Regions from separate parts of the Bradyrhizobium sp. USDA 3240 genome, predicted to be linked through region 4. Evidence: predicted binding sites of a transcription regulator. Region 4 holds the regulator's gene; each other region holds the start of a gene.
What was found. The regulator PhoB, encoded in region 4, activates phosphate uptake and scavenging genes when phosphate is short. The targets are predictions, from matches to a motif close to TGTCATNNANCTGTCAT.
Positions count from the first base shown of each region.

Region 1: a site for PhoB is predicted at 2,240-2,256, ahead of ACVIGA_RS22585 (DUF2794 domain-containing protein). Genes of this name have one in related genera too.
Region 2: a site for PhoB is predicted at 1,597-1,613, ahead of phnF (phosphonate metabolism transcriptional regulator PhnF). Genes of this name have one in related genera too.
Region 3: a site for PhoB is predicted at 1,923-1,939, ahead of ACVIGA_RS29745 (inorganic phosphate transporter). Genes of this name have one in related genera too.

Region 1 is NZ_JBSSGD010000002.1:4,625,029-4,629,144, reverse strand. It holds gene ACVIGA_RS22600 (ABC transporter permease) at 1-32, shown strand, start outside; gene ACVIGA_RS22595 (Bax inhibitor-1/YccA family protein) at 267-1,058, shown strand; gene ACVIGA_RS22590 (N-acetyltransferase family protein) at 1,158-1,688, shown strand; gene ACVIGA_RS22585 (DUF2794 domain-containing protein) at 1,805-2,176, opposite strand; gene ACVIGA_RS22580 (DUF1223 domain-containing protein) at 2,723-3,484, opposite strand; gene acnA (aconitate hydratase AcnA) at 3,709-4,116, opposite strand, start outside.
Region 2 is NZ_JBSSGD010000002.1:6,679,933-6,684,048, forward strand. It holds gene phnE (phosphonate ABC transporter, permease protein PhnE) at 1-764, shown strand, start outside; gene phnF (phosphonate metabolism transcriptional regulator PhnF) at 843-1,568, opposite strand; gene phnG (phosphonate C-P lyase system protein PhnG) at 1,685-2,146, shown strand; gene phnH (phosphonate C-P lyase system protein PhnH) at 2,151-2,759, shown strand; gene ACVIGA_RS32355 (carbon-phosphorus lyase complex subunit PhnI) at 2,763-3,866, shown strand; gene ACVIGA_RS32360 (alpha-D-ribose 1-methylphosphonate 5-phosphate C-P-lyase PhnJ) at 3,863-4,116, shown strand, end outside.
Region 3 is NZ_JBSSGD010000002.1:6,155,858-6,159,973, forward strand. It holds gene ACVIGA_RS29730 (hypothetical protein) at 1-1,084, shown strand, start outside; gene ACVIGA_RS29735 (hypothetical protein) at 1,077-1,244, shown strand; gene ACVIGA_RS29740 (DUF5413 family protein) at 1,283-1,717, shown strand; gene ACVIGA_RS29745 (inorganic phosphate transporter) at 2,002-3,624, shown strand; gene ACVIGA_RS29750 (Crp/Fnr family transcriptional regulator) at 3,688-4,056, shown strand.
Region 4 is NZ_JBSSGD010000002.1:3,504,950-3,509,065, reverse strand. It holds gene pstA (phosphate ABC transporter permease PstA) at 1-348, shown strand, start outside; gene pstB (phosphate ABC transporter ATP-binding protein PstB) at 345-1,163, shown strand; gene phoU (phosphate signaling complex protein PhoU) at 1,175-1,891, shown strand; gene phoB (phosphate regulon transcriptional regulator PhoB) at 2,022-2,732, shown strand; partial or broken gene ACVIGA_RS17315 (IS30 family transposase) at 2,787-3,776, opposite strand; gene ACVIGA_RS17310 (IS110 family transposase) at 4,063-4,116, shown strand, end outside.

The sequences.
Region 1 (4,116 bases), 1.1 Mb from region 4:
AGAAGCCGGCCTCGGTGCTGCGGAATTTGTGACAATTTGTAGCGGCGGCAGCGCCATTTTGCCTACAAATGCTAGGCTAGAGCGACATTCGGCCGCGCGTGGAAGCTTGCGTCGGATGTGTTAATTTCCCACATACCACTCGGGTCGGATAGTCGGTTTGAATGACACGCAATTAATGTTCCGCAAACCGAGCCATCTGAGATAGATTTAGAACCGGCGCCGCAAATCCCTTGCGCTCCACCGGGACCAACCACGGGAATTCGACCATGTCGGACCTAGACCGTAACTACGCTTCTCCTTTCGGCCGGGCCGCCGGGCGCATTGACGCTGCGGCCGTCGACGCCGGTCTGCGCGCCTACATGCTGCGCATCTACAACTACATGAGCATCGGCCTCGCCATCACCGGCTTGGCCGCGCTCGGTGTCTACATGGGTGCGGTGACCACTGATCAGTCCGCCGCCGTTGCCAAGTTCGGCAACGCCTATCTGACGCAGTTCGGCTACGCGATGTTCGTGAGCCCGCTGAAGTGGCTGTTCATCCTCGCCCCTCTGGCGATGGTGTTCGTCATCTCGGCCGGCATCAACCGCCTGCAGCCTGCGACCGCCCAGCTGCTGTTCTGGGTGTTCTCGGCGCTGATGGGCCTGTCGCTGTCGTCGATCTTCCTGGTGTACACGCACACCTCGATCGTGCGCGTGTTCTTCATCACCGCGGCGACGTTCGGTGCGCTGAGCCTCTACGGCTACACCACCAAGCGTGACATGAGCGGCATGGGCTCGTTCCTGTTCATGGGTCTGATCGGCATCATCATCGCGAGCCTGGTCAACCTGTTCCTGGCGAGTTCGGCGCTGCAGTTCATCGTCTCGGTGGTCGGCGTGCTGGTGTTCGCGGGCCTCACCGCCTGGGACACCCAGCGGCTGAAGAACGACTACATCTACGGCTACGCCTCGCAGGGTGGCGTGGCGGCAGAGCGTGCGGCAATCACTGGTGCGCTGTCGCTCTACCTGAACTTCATCAACCTGTTCACGCTGCTGCTGCAGCTGCTCGGCCAGCGCGACTAAGCGCCTCGAGCGAACCGATCGATAAGAGCCCCGGCCTTGCGGCCGGGGCTTTTCTTTTGCGCAGGGCAAAAATACGCTTGCGGCATGTCCACACCTGCTCTGCCCGATCCGGAAATCAGGCCGACCGCCGAGGCGGACCTGCCCTCCATCACCGCGATCTATGAGCACGCGGTGCGCTTCGGCACCGCGACCTTCGAGCTGATCCCGCCCGACTTGGCCGAGATGACCCGCCGCTACCGGGCGCTGATCGATGGCGACTTCCCCTATTTCGTCGCCGTGCTGGACGGCCGCGTCGCCGGCTACGCCTATGCCGGCCCCTACCGGCCGCGGCCGGCCTATCGCTTCACGGTCGAGAACTCGGTCTATCTGGATCCCGCGGTCCATCGCCGCGGCATCGGCCTCAGGCTGATGGAGCGCCTGATCGCCGAATGCGACGGACGCGGCTTCCGCCAGATGATCGCGGTGATCGGGGACCAGGCCAATGCCGGCTCGATCGGCCTGCACCGCCGCTGCGGCTTTCAGATGATCGGGACGCTCCCGAATGTCGGCCTGAAATTCGGCCGCTGGCTCGACACCGTGCTGATGCAGCGCGCGCTCGGCGAAGGCGCGGCGACGGTGCCGGCGGACTAAATGGGATACATAGCCCGGATGGAGCGCAGCGCAATGCGGGGCCGCCGAAACCGCCGATGAACTTGTCCCGGATTTCGCTTCGCTCATCCGGGCTACGAAGCGCCGAGTTGCCGCGCCTACACCAGCGACAGCTTGCGATCGATCACGAACAGCACCCGTTCGAGTTCGTGGCCGCGGCGCAGGATCAGGCCGGTCGCCGAAATCACGCTGTACATGCCCTGCTTGCGCGCCAGCCGGGGATCCTTCTCGATCCGGTAGATCGGCACTTCGGATGCGCGCCGGAACACTGAGAACACGGCGCGGTCCTTGAGGAAGTCGATCGCATAATCGCGCCACTCGCCATCGGCAACCATGCGGCCGTAGAGATTGAGAATGCGGTTGAGCTCAAGTCGATTGAATGTCACGCGGTTGGGCTGAGGGGTCGCGGCGGCGGGACGCGCCGCGGCACGATTCCCACTCGGATCAGTGTCCTCCGAGTTCAGACTCATCGAGCGCCTCCTGTTATCCCGGTGACGATCGGGTTCCGAAGGCCGGTGCCCCCACTTCGGGATCGTCACGTGAGTGACATGATTGCGCTAAGCGCAGAACGCCGCAAGGGGCCATTCGCAACGCAACCAGCCCTTAACCACGGTCAGGCGCGACGGATTGTCCGGAAAACCGAAGAGTCACGGGAACGTTAGAGGAATCATATTGCTGCCCCACTTCCGCCCATCGCCCGCCCCGCTGCCCTGCGAAAAGAAAATCCTGCGTTGGCCCGGTCCTTTCGGTTCCGGATTCCTCAGCCCCCAGCCCCCCGGGGCCGTCGGGATCGGGCCTGTTCGCAGGGGAATCAAATCCCAACACTGGGCCAACGAAAGTTGGTCCTTTTTGTTTTTGGGGCCCTGCTCGATCACGCGCGATCGAGACGCGCGCGCGAAGCCTCGGCGCTTTCCTTTCAGCAAATCACTGGATGCACGCTTGCCGCCGCGCGGAGCCACACGGCTACATGCGTGCGGCCCAACGACGCGACTGACGCCCGCGAGCGCTGCGGAGTGCTAGTGAAGCGAGGTGAATGCGGCGCCCAGCATCGGACCCGGCTTGTCGCGGTTGCCGTCCTGGACGTAGACGGCCGCGGCATCGACGCCATCGCGCGTGATGTTCTCCAGCGGCACGGTCCAGCTCCCGGACGAGCCGTTCCAGTCACCGACCTTCAGGAGATTGCGCACCACGTTGTGGTACGTGATCTCGTGGCCGCGATTCTCGCCGCGCGAGATCGAGATCGGCACCGACTTCGAGATCGAGCAGATCCAGACTTCACCGCGCGACACTGCGGGCGATTTGGACGCGGCGACCGACACGTTGATCTGCTTGCCGCTCAGCGTCATCGTCACCGGTACCGACATCACGTTGCCGCTCTTCTCGGTGTCCTTGATGGCGCTCTCGATGCTGGCACGGTCGCTGCCGATCACATGCATGGAGCCGTTGATCACGGCCTGCGGCGTGTAGACGTCACGATCGCCGCGCACATGCGAGTAGGCTTTCTGGCGCGCGCTGAAACGGGAATCGGCCAGCGTGTCCTTCCAGCCGAGATAGTCCCAATAGTCGATCGGCATGCTCAGCGCGATGACGTTGGGGTCCTTCGCAAGCTCCCCGATGATCTTGTCCGCGGGCGGACAGGAGGAGCATCCCTGCGAGGTGAAGAGCTCGACGACAGCACGCGGATCGGCGTGAGCGGGGCGGATGATTGCGACGATCGCGCAGAAACCGAGGGCGCTGGACCATCGCGAGATAGAATTATAGGCCATCATCGCTGTCATACTGCGAACCAGTCGTGATGATTTCTATCCGTAATTGTACGGAGCATGAAGTCTGTCCCTGAACTTGCGTGCCCCAAAACGCGAGAAAGCGGCCCTGTCATAGGCCGCCTTCTTTTTAGCCGCTACTCACTAAGCAGTGAGGCACCGATCACAAATCCGCGCAAGAGCATGGTCCGGAAAAGTGTGAAGCGGTTTTCCGGGCAGACCATGCTCAAACAAAAGGCTTAGGCCGCGAGTTTGCGCAGCACGTAATGCAGGATGCCGCCGTTGCGATAGTAATCGAGCTCGTCCAGCGTATCGATGCGGCAGAGCAGCGGGACATCCCGCTTGCCGCCGTCGGCGGAGACGATCTCGGCCGTCAGCGTCTGCCGCGGCTTCAAATCGCCCTGCAGCCCGCGGATCGTGACTTTCTCGTCGCCCTTGAGGCCGAGCGAGGACCACGAGGTGCCGTCCTGGAAGGTGAGCGGAAGCACGCCCATGCCGACCAGGTTGGAGCGGTGGATGCGCTCGAAGCTCTGGCAGATCACCGCGCGCACGCCGAGCAGGCGGGTGCCCTTCGCAGCCCAGTCGCGCGACGAGCCGTTGCCGTATTCGGCGCCGGCGAACACCACCAGCGGCACGTTCTCCTGCTG
Region 2 (4,116 bases), 3.2 Mb from region 4:
CGCTGCCGGCGATGATCGCAGCGGCGGTCGCGATCTTCGTCTACGGCCTGGTCGATCTCGATTTTTCGCCGACGGAGCTGATCACGGGGATGAGCCAACTCGGCTGGATCACCATGATGATGATCCCGCCCAATCCCGGCGCATCGTTCCCGCTCTACATGCAGGCGCTCGGCGAGACGCTGTCGATCGCGCTGCTCGGGACCACGCTCGCGGCGCTCTTTGCGTTGCCGGTCAGCCTGCTGGCGGCGCGCAACATCATCCCCTCGAACCTGATCCGCTTTCCGGTGCGCCGCTTCCTGGATTCGATCCGTGGCGTCGATACGCTGATCTGGGCGCTGGTCTGGATCAACGTCGTCGGCCTCGGCCCGTTCGCCGGCGTGCTGGCGATCATGGTCTCCGACTTCGGCGCGTTCGGAAAGTTGTTCTCCGAGGCGATCGAGGCGGCGGATCGCAAGCAGGTCGAGGGCATCCGCGCCTCCGGCGGCAACGCGCTGCATGAAATCCGCTTCGGCCTGCTGCCGCAGGTGCTGCCGGTGATCGCCGGCCAAGTACTCTATTTCATCGAGTCGAACACCCGTTCAGCCACCATCATCGGCATCGTCGGCGCCGGCGGCATCGGGCTACAGCTCGCCGAGCAGATCCGCGTGCTGGAATGGCAGAAGGTGTCGTTCCTGATCCTGATGATCCTGATCGCGGTCGCCGCGATCGACTTCATCTCGAGCAAGCTGCGCTTTGCCATCATCGGGCAACGGGCCGTGGTGTAGCTTGCCGCGCGCTCAATCCTTCTCCCCTTGTGGGAGAAGGTGGCGCGAAAGCGGTGCACCGTCAGTGTGGCGGCACGCTCAGCTATTCTCGACGAGAAACTCGACGCGCTCGGCGGCAAAGCGCGAGCGTTTGGTCACCAGCGGGCGATCCAGCATGTCGACGTCGGTGGCGTCGACCACCAGCACCGGCCGGCCCAGCGGCAAATCGAGCCGTGCAGCGTCGGTCGCATCGGCAATCGCCGCGGTAATTCGGGTCGAGGCGCGGCGGTAGTCCCTCACGCCGTAATGCCCGAGCAGCTTGGTCATCGAGCGAACATCGGCGAATACGCTGCCGGCATCGGGAAACCGCTCGGCCGACAGCCAGGTAGTCGAAACACAGATCGGCGTCCGGTCGGCGAGCCGCACCGCCTCGATCCGGATCAGCGGCGCACCGATCTTCAGGCCGAGCTCGCGCGCGATCTCGCGATTGGCGACGTCGCTGCCTGCATCGATCAGTTGGCCGCGCGGCTCGTGGCCGCCGGCGCCGACGATCTCGGAGAATCGCGTGCGTGAGCGTAGCGGATAGGCAAGGCGCTGAGCTTCGACATAGGTGCCGCTGCCGCGCTCGGCGCGCACCAGGCCGCGCTCCGCCAATGCGGCGAGCGCCCGCCGCACCGTGTGGCGGTTGACCCGGTAAGTCTCGGCGATCTCCATCTCGCCGGGCAGCTTTTCGCCCGCAGCAAAGCGGCCGTCGGCGATGCCGCGCTCGATGCCGTCAGCGACTTGCCGCCACAAGGCGACGCCAGAACTTTCCTGCATGCTCATGGCGCGGTGATACCAGAAATCTTCGGTTTGTCACGAAACAGTCATGGCGCTCGGCTATCAAGTTGTCTATTATCATAGACAACTTGATGCAAGCAAGGTTGCCCATGAATCCGACCATGAGTTCGACCGGACCAGACAGCAAACAGGCCCAGCGCAAGGCCGCGATGACGGTGCTGGCGCATTCCGCTGCGGCCGACATCGCAGGCAGGCTGGCGGCGATCGCGGTGCCCAGCCATGAGAACCTGCGCGAGCCGGAGAACGGCCTCGTGATGATGCGCGGGCGGATCGGCGGTGACGGTGCGCCATTCAATCTCGGCGAGGCGACGGTGTCGCGCGCGGCAGTGCGGCTTGTGACCGGCGAGGTCGGCTTCGGCTACACGCTCGGCCGCGACGCGCACAAAGCGCAAATGATCGCACTGTGCGACGCCATGGTGCAATCCGCGGAGCTGTCCGGCGAGGTCGAAGCGAAGGTGATCGCGCCGCTGCGTGTCACCATGAATGCCGAACGCGCCCGCAAGGCCGCCGAGACCGCGGCGACGCGGGTTGATTTCTACACGATGGTGCGCGGTGAGGGGTGATGCAATGACGACGATTGCCGAAATGCCCGCAGGCTTCGCCGACAAGGTGCTGTCGGCACAATCCACGTTTCGCTCCGTGATGGATGCGATGGCGCGCCCGGGCAGCGTGCAGCGCGTCGCCGCTGATGTCGGAACGCCCGCCGGCATGATGCGCGGCTCGGCCGCGATCGCGCTGACGCTGTTCGATCACGACACGCCGATCTGGCTCGATGCCGCGATGTCGGCAACGCCGGATGTCGCGCGCTGGCTGAAGTTTCACGCCAGCGCGCCGGTGGTTACGGATTCCGCGATCGCAAGCTTCGCGCTGATCGGTGATGCGGCGAACCTGCCGGCGCTCGAGCGTTTCGCGTTCGGCAGCAGCGAATATCCTGACCGGTCGACCACGCTGATCCTGCAGGTCGACAGTCTGACGCAGGGCCCGGCCTTCGAGCTGAAGGGGCCCGGCATCGACGGCAGCGCGGTGTTGCAGGCGATGATCAAGCCGCGCGACCTGTTCCAGCGACTGTCGATCAATGAAGTCCTGTTCCCGCGCGGCATCGACGTCGTGCTGGTCCATGACGACAAGATTGTCGCGATCCCGCGTACCACGCGGCTGATCGCAAGCGGAGTGTGAGCGATGTATGTAGCCGTCAAGGGAGGCGAGCGCGCCATCGAGAACGCCCATCGGCTGCTGGCGCATGAGCGGCGCGGCGATCGCGATGTGCCCGAGGTGACGCTGGCGCAGATCTCCGAGCAGCTCGCGCTCGGCGTCGACCGCGTGATGACCGAAGGCTCGCTCTACGATCGCGAACTCGCGGCGCTCGCGATCAAGCAGGCGCGGGGCGACATGATCGAGGCGATCTTCCTGGTTCGCGCCTTCCGCGCCACGCTGCCGCGTTTCGGCACCACCGAACCGGTCAACACCAGCGAGATGTTGGTGCGGCGGCGCATCTCCTCGACCTTCAAGGACGTTCCGGGCGGTCAGATCTTGGGGCCGACCTTCGACTACACCCATCGCCTGCTCGATCCGCAGCTCGCGGAAGGGTTTGTGCCGGAGCAGCCGGCGACCGCGGAAGCGTCGCAGGCGGCAACGCCGCGGGTCACCGACATTCTCGGCCGCGACGGCTTGATCGAATCGTCGCCGCAGGCGGATAGCGACACGCCGGTCGGCGACCTCACGCGCGAGCCGCTGAACTTCCCGGCCGATCGCGATCTGCGGCTGCAGAATCTGGCGCGCGGCGACGAGGGATTTCTGCTCGCGCTCGGCTATTCGACGCAGCGCGGCTACGGCCGCAATCATCCCTTCGCCGGCGAGATCCGCTTCGGCGAGGTCGAGGTCGAATTCTCGGCCGAAGACGTCGGCTTTGCGGTGCCGCTCGGCTCGATCGAGCTCACCGAATGCCAGATGGTCAACCAGTTCAAGGGCTCGACCACCGAGGCGCCGTGCTTCACCCGCGGCTATGGCCTCGCCTTCGGTCAGAGCGAGCGCAAGACCATGTCGATGGCGCTGGTCGACCGCGCGCTGCGCGCACGCGAGCTGGGCGAAGAGGCGGCGGCGCCGGCGCAGGACGAGGAGTTCGTGATGTCGCACTCCGACAATGTCCAGTCGACCGGCTTCGTCGAGCATCTCAAGCTGCCGCATTACGTCGACTTCCAGTCCGAGCTCGGTCTGCTCCGCAAGCTGCGGCAGGAATTCGCGGAGGCCAACGCGGCCGTGGAAATGCAGGAGGCCGCGGAATGAACGCGCCGACATACAATTTCGCCTATCTCGACGAGCAGACCAAGCGGATGATCCGCCGCGCGATCCTGAAGGCGATTGCAATCCCCGGCTATCAGGTACCGTTCGCGAGCCGCGAGATGCCGATGCCTTATGGCTGGGGCACCGGCGGAGTGCAGGTGACGGCGGCGATCCTCGGTCCCGACGACGTGCTGAAGGTGATCGACCAGGGCTCGGACGACACCACCAACGCGATCTCGATCCGCAAGTTCTT
Region 3 (4,116 bases), 2.7 Mb from region 4:
AGGCGCGCCGCCCCCGACGCCGCCGGCGGCCCCGGGCGTGCGCGGCTTCCGCGACATCACCGCCGACGCCGACGACCTCGGGCGGGCCGCAGCGCAAGCCAGCCGCAACGCGCGCAAGACCTACGCCAACGTGCCGTCGCCTTCGCCGGAATTCGACCGGCTCGAGCCGAGCCTCGAAAACCGCGGCGGCGATCCCGAGGCGCCGTATTCCTACGACGAGGCGATCGAGGAGGCGGAGCGCTACACCCCGCAGCCGCCCCAGGCGCCGCCGCCACGCGCGCGGGTCAGCAATGCCGAGCGCGAGCCGAAGCCGCCGCGTGTCGGTTCGAGGTTCCCGTTCAAGACCGTGTTCGTGATCGGCGTCCTGCTGATCCTGGCCGGCGCCGGCCTGGTCTGGGGCAAGCCGGCCCTGACCTTTGTCAGCAGCCTGTTCAAATCCTCCGCCCCCGTCGAGGCGCCGAAGGATGCCGCGGCGACGCCTTCGAGCAAGAAGATCACCGACCGCGTCGGCCAGCCGTCGTCGTCGGGCGAGCCGGTCGCGCCGGTGGCGCAGCGCGTGGTGCTCTATGACGAGGACCCGTCGGATCCGAAGGGTAAGCAATATGTCGGTTCGGTGGTCTGGCGCACCGAGCAGGTCAAGGGATCGGGCAACCAGAAGCCCGACATCGCCGTGCGCGCCGACATCGACATCCCCGATCGCAAGTTCAAGATGACGATGTCGTTCCGCCGCAACACCGATTCATCGCTGCCGGCAAGCCATACCGCGGAATTGACCTTCATCCTGCCGCAGGACTTCGCCAATGGCGGCGTCGGCAATGTGCCGGGCATCCTGATGAAGTCCAACGAGCAGGCCCGCGGCACGCCGCTGGCCGGGCTCGCGGTCAAGGTCACCGACGGCTTCTTCCTGGTCGGCCTCTCCAATGTCGACGCTGACCGTTCGCGCAATCTGCAGCTCCTGAAGGAGCGCTCCTGGTTCGATGTGCCACTGGTCTACACCAACCAGCGCCGCGCCATCATCGCGATCGAAAAGGGCGCCCCCGGCGAGCGCGCCTTCAACGACGCCTTCGCGGCGTGGGGTGAGTAAAGGCTTCAGCGCTCACCTCGGTTCGCACGATCTCATCGCCCGGCTGCGTCCGGGCGATTCCGTATCGCAGCGAAGCGAAGTCTGGCTGTTGCAGCGCATCGACGCGATGATCCCGGAACATTGCGGGGCGCTTTCGATTTTCCCTAGAACCGTCGCGTGACTGCGTTACACTCGCCTGATGTCGGGCAGGGGCACGCCATGAAACGCTATCTGATCTTCGCAGCCATCGGGCCGTTCATCGGGGGCTTCCTGCTGCTGCTCATGACCACCTATCAGTCCGGCTACTGGACCGAGACCAATGGCGGCGAAGTGGCGAAGCTGCTCGTCGTGTTCGTGAAGTCGCTGCAATACAATTATCTGTTCGGCATCGTGCCGTCGCTGATGTTCGGCGCGATCGACGACATCCTGATGCACATGCGCCGGATCACGCCGACGGTGCGGATGCTGATCGTAGGCCTCGTGGCGTTCGTCGGCGCGGCGCTGACCTACGCCTCGCACGGCTCCGAAAGCGGCGCCGTGCAGTTCATCCTCTACGGACTGGTCGGCTTCATCCCGGGCGTGATCACGTCCTGGCTGGCGCACAAATATGCCGAAGAGCAGCACGTGCCGGCGACGCCGGCATCCCAGCATTAGCGCGTGTGCCCATTGTTTTTTGGAAAGCAGAAGTTGCCGGCTTTGACGCGATCGGCGATTTCTAACCGGTCGGCGCAATGAGCGCATCGTAGCCGGACAGGAAGCCGTGTCTAACGCATGGCGACCAGCGGCTCGCGCTATTAGAGTAATCTTGTCAATATATTAGGCGCCCGCCGCAAGTCGCGCGCAGCGTCTTTCATGGAACTGTCACACGGGCGTCATGTAAGCGTAGTCCCAATGTCACATGGCCGCTTTTGTCCTCCCGCGGCCGTGAGGGCGATCATATGAGCGATGTAGCGTTACCTGGTTCGATCGAGCCCGCGCGGCGCCGCGGCCCAGATCTCGAGAAGGGCTTTCATCCTCTCACCGGCATCATCTATCTCGGCGTGATCGGCGCCGCGCTGCTGTTCGTGGCCTACAGCATCTACGCGGACGTTGGCGCGACGGGCGCCGGCAAGACCTCGTATGCGGCGTTCCTGCTGCTGTTCGTGGCGCTCCTGATCTCGCTCGGCTTCGAATTCGTCAACGGCTTTCACGACACGGCGAACGCCGTCGCGACCGTGATCTACACGCGCTCGATGCCGGCTCACATTGCCGTGGTCTGGTCGGGCCTCTTCAACCTGATTGGCGTGCTTCTCTCCAGTGGCGCCGTCGCCTTCGGCATCGTCTCGTTGTTGCCGGTCGAACTGATCCTTCAGGTCGGCAGCAGCGCCGGTTTCGCCATGGTGTTTGCGCTTCTGATCGCGGCCATCATCTGGAACGTGGGCACCTGGTATTTTGGCTTGCCGGCCTCGAGTTCGCACACCCTGATCGGATCGATCATGGGCGTGGGGATCGCGAACGCCCTGATGCACGGACGGGAGGGGACGTCCGGCGTGGATTGGTCGCAGGCCGTCAACACCGGCAAGGCGCTGCTGCTGTCGCCGCTGTTCGGATTTGCGCTCGCTGCCATCCTGCTCTACGGGCTGAAAACCGCACTGTTGCGGGCAACGCCGGCGCTGTTCGGCGAGCCGAAAGGCGATCAGCCGCCGCCATGGTGGATTCGCGGCGTCCTGATCCTGACCTGCACTCTGGTCAGCTTCTTTCACGGATCGAACGACGGTCAGAAAGGCATGGGTCTCATTATGCTCATCCTGATCGGCGTGGTCCCAACCGCCTACGCTCTCAACCGCGCGATGCCTGCGAGCCAGATCGCGGCATTCACCGCGAATTCGGCGGCGGCGAGCAAGGTGATCGAGAGCAGGGGCGCCGATCGCAAGGTGACGGGCAATCCGCGTCCGGCGGTGACGAACTACATCGCGCTTCGGCAGCTCACCGACGACACCTATCCGTCACTCGCCGTTCTCGTCGGCGAAATCAGCGACCAGGTCGTGCAGTACGGTTCGCTGGCAAAATTCCCGGCCGAGACCGTCGGCAACACGCGTAACGACATGTATCTGGTATCGGAGGCGTTGCGCTCGCTGATGAAGAGCAGCGACAGCGGACTGAGCGATGCCGATATCGCGACGCTCAATCGCTACAAGGGCTCGCTGGACGCCGCGACCAAATTCATTCCGTCCTGGGTGAAGATTGCGGTCGCCATCGCGCTCGGGCTCGGCACGATGGTTGGCTGGAAGCGAATCGTCGTGACGGTGGGTGAGAAGATCGGCAAGACCCATCTGACTTATGCGCAGGGTGCCTGCGCCGAGATCACGGCGGCGGCGACCATCGCCGCGGCAGATGGATACGGCTTGCCGGTGTCGACGACGCATGTGCTGTCGTCCGGCATCGCAGGCACCATGACCGCGAACGGGTCCGGTCTGCAATGGTCGACAATCCGCAACATCGCGATGGCCTGGGTTCTGACCCTGCCGGTGGCGATGCTGATCTCGGGCGTACTCTACTTCGTTTTCGCGCATCTATTTTAGCCGGAGCAGCAAGACAACCGGATGCATGAGATCTGCATCCGGGTTCGGGGAAAGGAATTTCGAGTGGCAGATGCGAGCTTCAGCCTTCTGACAGGCAACGATATCGAAACGCGCCTGGTCCGGGCCGGCGGCATTTTCTTTCGCGAGGGCGAGCAGGCCAACGAGCTGTTCGTGATCAAGAGCGGCTATGTGCGCATTCAGGTCGGCAACAAGACCATAACGGACCTGCCGGCCGATACGATCTTTGGCGAAATGGCATTGATCGACAACGAGCCGAGGAGTGCGACCGCCACGGCGCTCACCGATGTCGAGCTCGTCCCGGTCTCGGAAAAGCAGTTTCTCTTCCTCGTCAGCCAGACGCCGCATTTTGCGCTGAAGGTGATGAGGACGCTGGCCCAGCGGCTCAGAACCATGAACAAGGGCGTCTTCTAGAGCGTTTTCGAGCGAAGTGGATCGAAAGCAAAAGCGGCGGACGTTTCCGTCCGCCGCCGG
Region 4 (4,116 bases):
CCGCTGCGCGAGGCGGCCTCCGCGCTCGGCCTGCCGCGTTCGCTGGTGATCAAGCGGATCGCTTATCGTGCTGCGCGTAGCGGCTTGATCACCGGCGTGCTGCTGGCGACCGCCCGCGTTGCCGGTGAAACCGCGCCGCTGCTGTTCACCGCGCTGTCGAACCAGTTCTTCAGCTGGGATTTGACCAAGACGATGGCCAACCTGCCGGTGACCATCAACAACTTCGTGCAGAGCCCCTACGCCTACTGGAAAGAGCTGGCGTGGAGCGGTGCGCTGCTCATCACCTTCACTGTGCTCGCGCTGAATATCGGCGCGCGTATCCTTGGTGCCGAAAGGGCCACAAAATGACCGAGCTTTCCGTCTCCACGACCGTCGCGAGCCACGTTCCCCAGGTTCCGCTGCCGGAAGCGCCGCCGAAAGTCACGGTGCGCAACCTCAACTTCTATTACGGCGAGCACCACGCGCTGAAGAACATCAACCTGACGCTCGGCACCAACCGCGTCACGGCGTTCATCGGCCCGTCGGGCTGCGGCAAGTCGACCCTGCTGCGGATCTTCAACCGGATGTACGACCTTTATCCGGGCCAGCGCGCGGTCGGCCAGCTGATGCTGGACCAGACCAATATTCTCGATCCCAAGCTCGACCTCAATTTGCTGCGCGCGCGGGTCGGTATGGTTTTCCAGAAGCCGACGCCGTTCCCGATGACGATCTACGAGAACATCGCCTTCGGCATCCGCCTCTACGAGAAGATCTCGAAGTCCGAGATGGACGATCGGGTCGAGAAGGCGCTGCGCGGCGGCGCGCTGTGGAACGAGGTCAAGGACAAGCTGAACGCCTCCGGCCTGTCGCTCTCCGGCGGCCAGCAGCAGCGCCTGTGCATCGCGCGCACCGTGGCGGTGCGGCCCGAGGTGATCCTGTTCGACGAGCCGTGCTCGGCGCTCGATCCGATCTCGACCGCCAAGGTCGAGGAGCTGATCCAGGAACTCTCAGAGGACTACACGATCGCGATCGTCACCCACAATATGCAGCAGGCGGCGCGCGTCTCCGACAAGACCGCCTTCATGTATCTCGGCGAGCTGATCGAGTTCGACGACACCAACAAGATATTCACCTCGCCGAGCGATCGACGGACTCAGGATTACATCACCGGCCGGTTCGGCTGAGGAGATACAAGATGGCTTCTGAACATACCGCCAAGGCATTCGACAGCGACCTGCAGGAGTTGACTCGCCTGGTCGCCGAGATGGGCGGCCTCGTCGAGCGGATGATCACCGAGTCGGTCGACGCGCTGATCCGTCGCGACGTCGCGCTCGGCAAGCGCGTGGTCGCCGCCGACATCGAAATCGACAATCTGCAACGCGTCATCGAAGAGCGCGCGGTGCTGACGATCGCCCGCCGCCAGCCGATGGCAATCGACCTGCGCGAAATCGTCAGCGCGATGCGCGTCGCCACCGACCTCGAGCGGATCGGCGACCTCGCCAAGAACATGGGCAAGCGCGTCGCGGCGCTGGAGAGCGATTTCCAGCCGCTGAAGCTGATCCGCGGCCTGGAGCACATGACCGACCTCGTGCTGTCGCAGGTCAAGTCGGTGCTCGACGCCTATGCCGCGCACGATCTGCCGGCGGCGATGAACGTCTGGAAGGGCGACGAGGAGGTCGATGCGATCTGCACCTCGCTGTTCCGCGAGCTCTTGACCTACATGATGGAGGATCCGCGCAACATCTCGTTCTGTATCCATCTGATGTTCTGCGCCAAGAACATCGAGCGGATCGGCGATCACGCCACCAACATCGCCGAGACGGTGTTCTACATGATCGAGGGCCAGCAGATCACCGACAAGCGCCCGAAGGGCGACATGACCAACTTTGCCACCACGGTGCCGGGTACCTAGGACATGATCCGCAGGCGCGGAGCCGGATTGTCTTCACGACAAGTCGTTTCCGCGGGGGTTGTGCTCAGGAAAGTAAGCGTTTCGGTTTGCGTCTGGGCAACGGATCATCACAGAGAGAGAACTTAAACCGATGAGCGCACGCATTCTGGTAGTCGAAGACGAGGAAGCGCTGACGACACTGTTGCGCTACAACCTCGATGCGGAAGGCTACGATGTCGAGACGGTGGGGCGCGGCGACGATGCCGACACCCGCCTGAAGGAGCGCGTTCCCGACCTCGTGGTACTGGACTGGATGCTGCCGGGCCTGTCCGGCATCGAGCTGTGCCGCCGCCTGCGGGCGCGGCCCGAGACCAAGCAGCTTCCGATCATCATGCTGACCGCGCGCGGCGAGGAGAGCGAGCGCGTGCGCGGGCTTGCCACCGGCGCCGACGACTACATCGTCAAGCCGTTCTCGGTGCCGGAACTGCTGGCGCGGGTGAAGGGCCTGCTGCGCCGTGCGAGCCCGGAACGGCTTGCGACCGTGCTGACCTATGGCGACATCGAGCTCGACCGCGAAAAGCGCCGCGTGGCGCGCTCGGGACGTCCGATCGATCTCGGTCCGACCGAGTACCGGCTGCTCGAATTCTTCCTCGAGCATCCCGGCCGCGTGTTCAGCCGCGAACAGCTGCTCGACAGCGTCTGGGGCCGCGACATCTACATCGATGAGCGTACCGTCGACGTGCATATCGGCCGCCTGCGCAAGCTGCTCAATCCGGGCCGCGAGCAGGATCCGATCCGCACCGTGCGCGGTGCCGGCTACGCGCTCGACGACCGCTTCGCGAAGGCCGAGCCGCAGCCGTAAGGCTGTGCAGTGATCATAGACCGCAACACGCCGTCGTCCCGGCGAAAGCCGGGAGGTGGATTCACACTCGAAGTGCAACACTTGATCGGCAAAGGACTCCGCAGGCGTGCGGTAGTCAAGGGATTTGCGTGGGGTGTTGTTGTAGGTGGCGATGAACTGGCGGAATCTGGCGGTCGAGAGGGTTACGAGATCCGTTTTGCGAGGGATGAAGCGGCGCATCCTGCCGATGGCGTTCTCGATACCACCCTTCTGCCAGGGCGCGTGGGGATCGCAGAAGAAGGTCTCGATCGAGAGGCGATGTAGCGCCAGGTGACCGGCAAACTCGGTGCCGTTGTCGAAGGTGACGGTCTGGCGCAGCTCTTGTGGAAGGGCAGCGAAGAAGCGGACGAGATGGCGTGCGACACCGCGCGCAACCTTGCTGGCAAGGCGGATGCCGAGCAGCAGGCGAGAGGTGCGCTCATGCACGGTCAGCACGGCCTGACCGTACTTCGAGAACATCATCAAATCGGCCTCCCAATGCCCGGCGACGCTACGGTCGGCAACCTCAAGGGGCCGATTTGCCAGGGAAACACGGCCTTCGATGAAGCTTGCGGGGCTGCCGCCTCGCTTGCCGCGGAGGCCGCGCTTGCTCTTGGCGCGCGGCAGGTAGCGTCGCCAGTTGAAGTTCGTGGTGCGCCTGAGTTGGCCATAGATGAAGCGGTAGATGGTCTCGTGGGAGATCACCTTGTGCCCGCACTCGCGGGCCAGCCGGCCGGCGATCTGCTCCGGCGACCAACCTCGGCGAAGGCGTTGCAACACCGCGCGGCGCAGGACGGGCTCCCGTTCGAGGCGTCCGCCCGTCCAGCGCCGCGCTCGCATCTGTTGCTGGGCATAATTTGGCTTGTAGCCAGCCTGAACGCTCCGATTACGGCTCAGTTCCCGAGAGATTGTTGATGGCGAGCGATCCAGAGCTGCCGCGATTTGCCGGACCGAGCTGCCATTGGCCGATAGACAGGCAATCTCGCATCGGTCGTCCAGAGAGAGCTGCTTGTAAGTCCGCCCCATGGCAACACCTCCTCAAGGAAGTGTTGCACTTCGTTTGTGAACTCAGGGGACCCATACGCCGCGGCCGTCGCAATCGGCACGCGGCTAGACGGCTTTCTAACAACACCCATTCGTGGTTATGGGTCCCTGTGTCTTGGAAGTCTGTCATGATGGGGTGGGCGGGAAGCCGTTGGGTCCTTGGCGCTTGACGCCGTGAGCCGGCTCGGTCTCCCGCCCGTTCCATCTACAAACCTGAACAGTTGCACGAGGCTGCGCCAACAGACCTCGCATCACAGGGACAGGCACCGTGATCATAGCTCTTCGTTACGTCGGAATCGACATCTCCAAAAAACACCTCGAT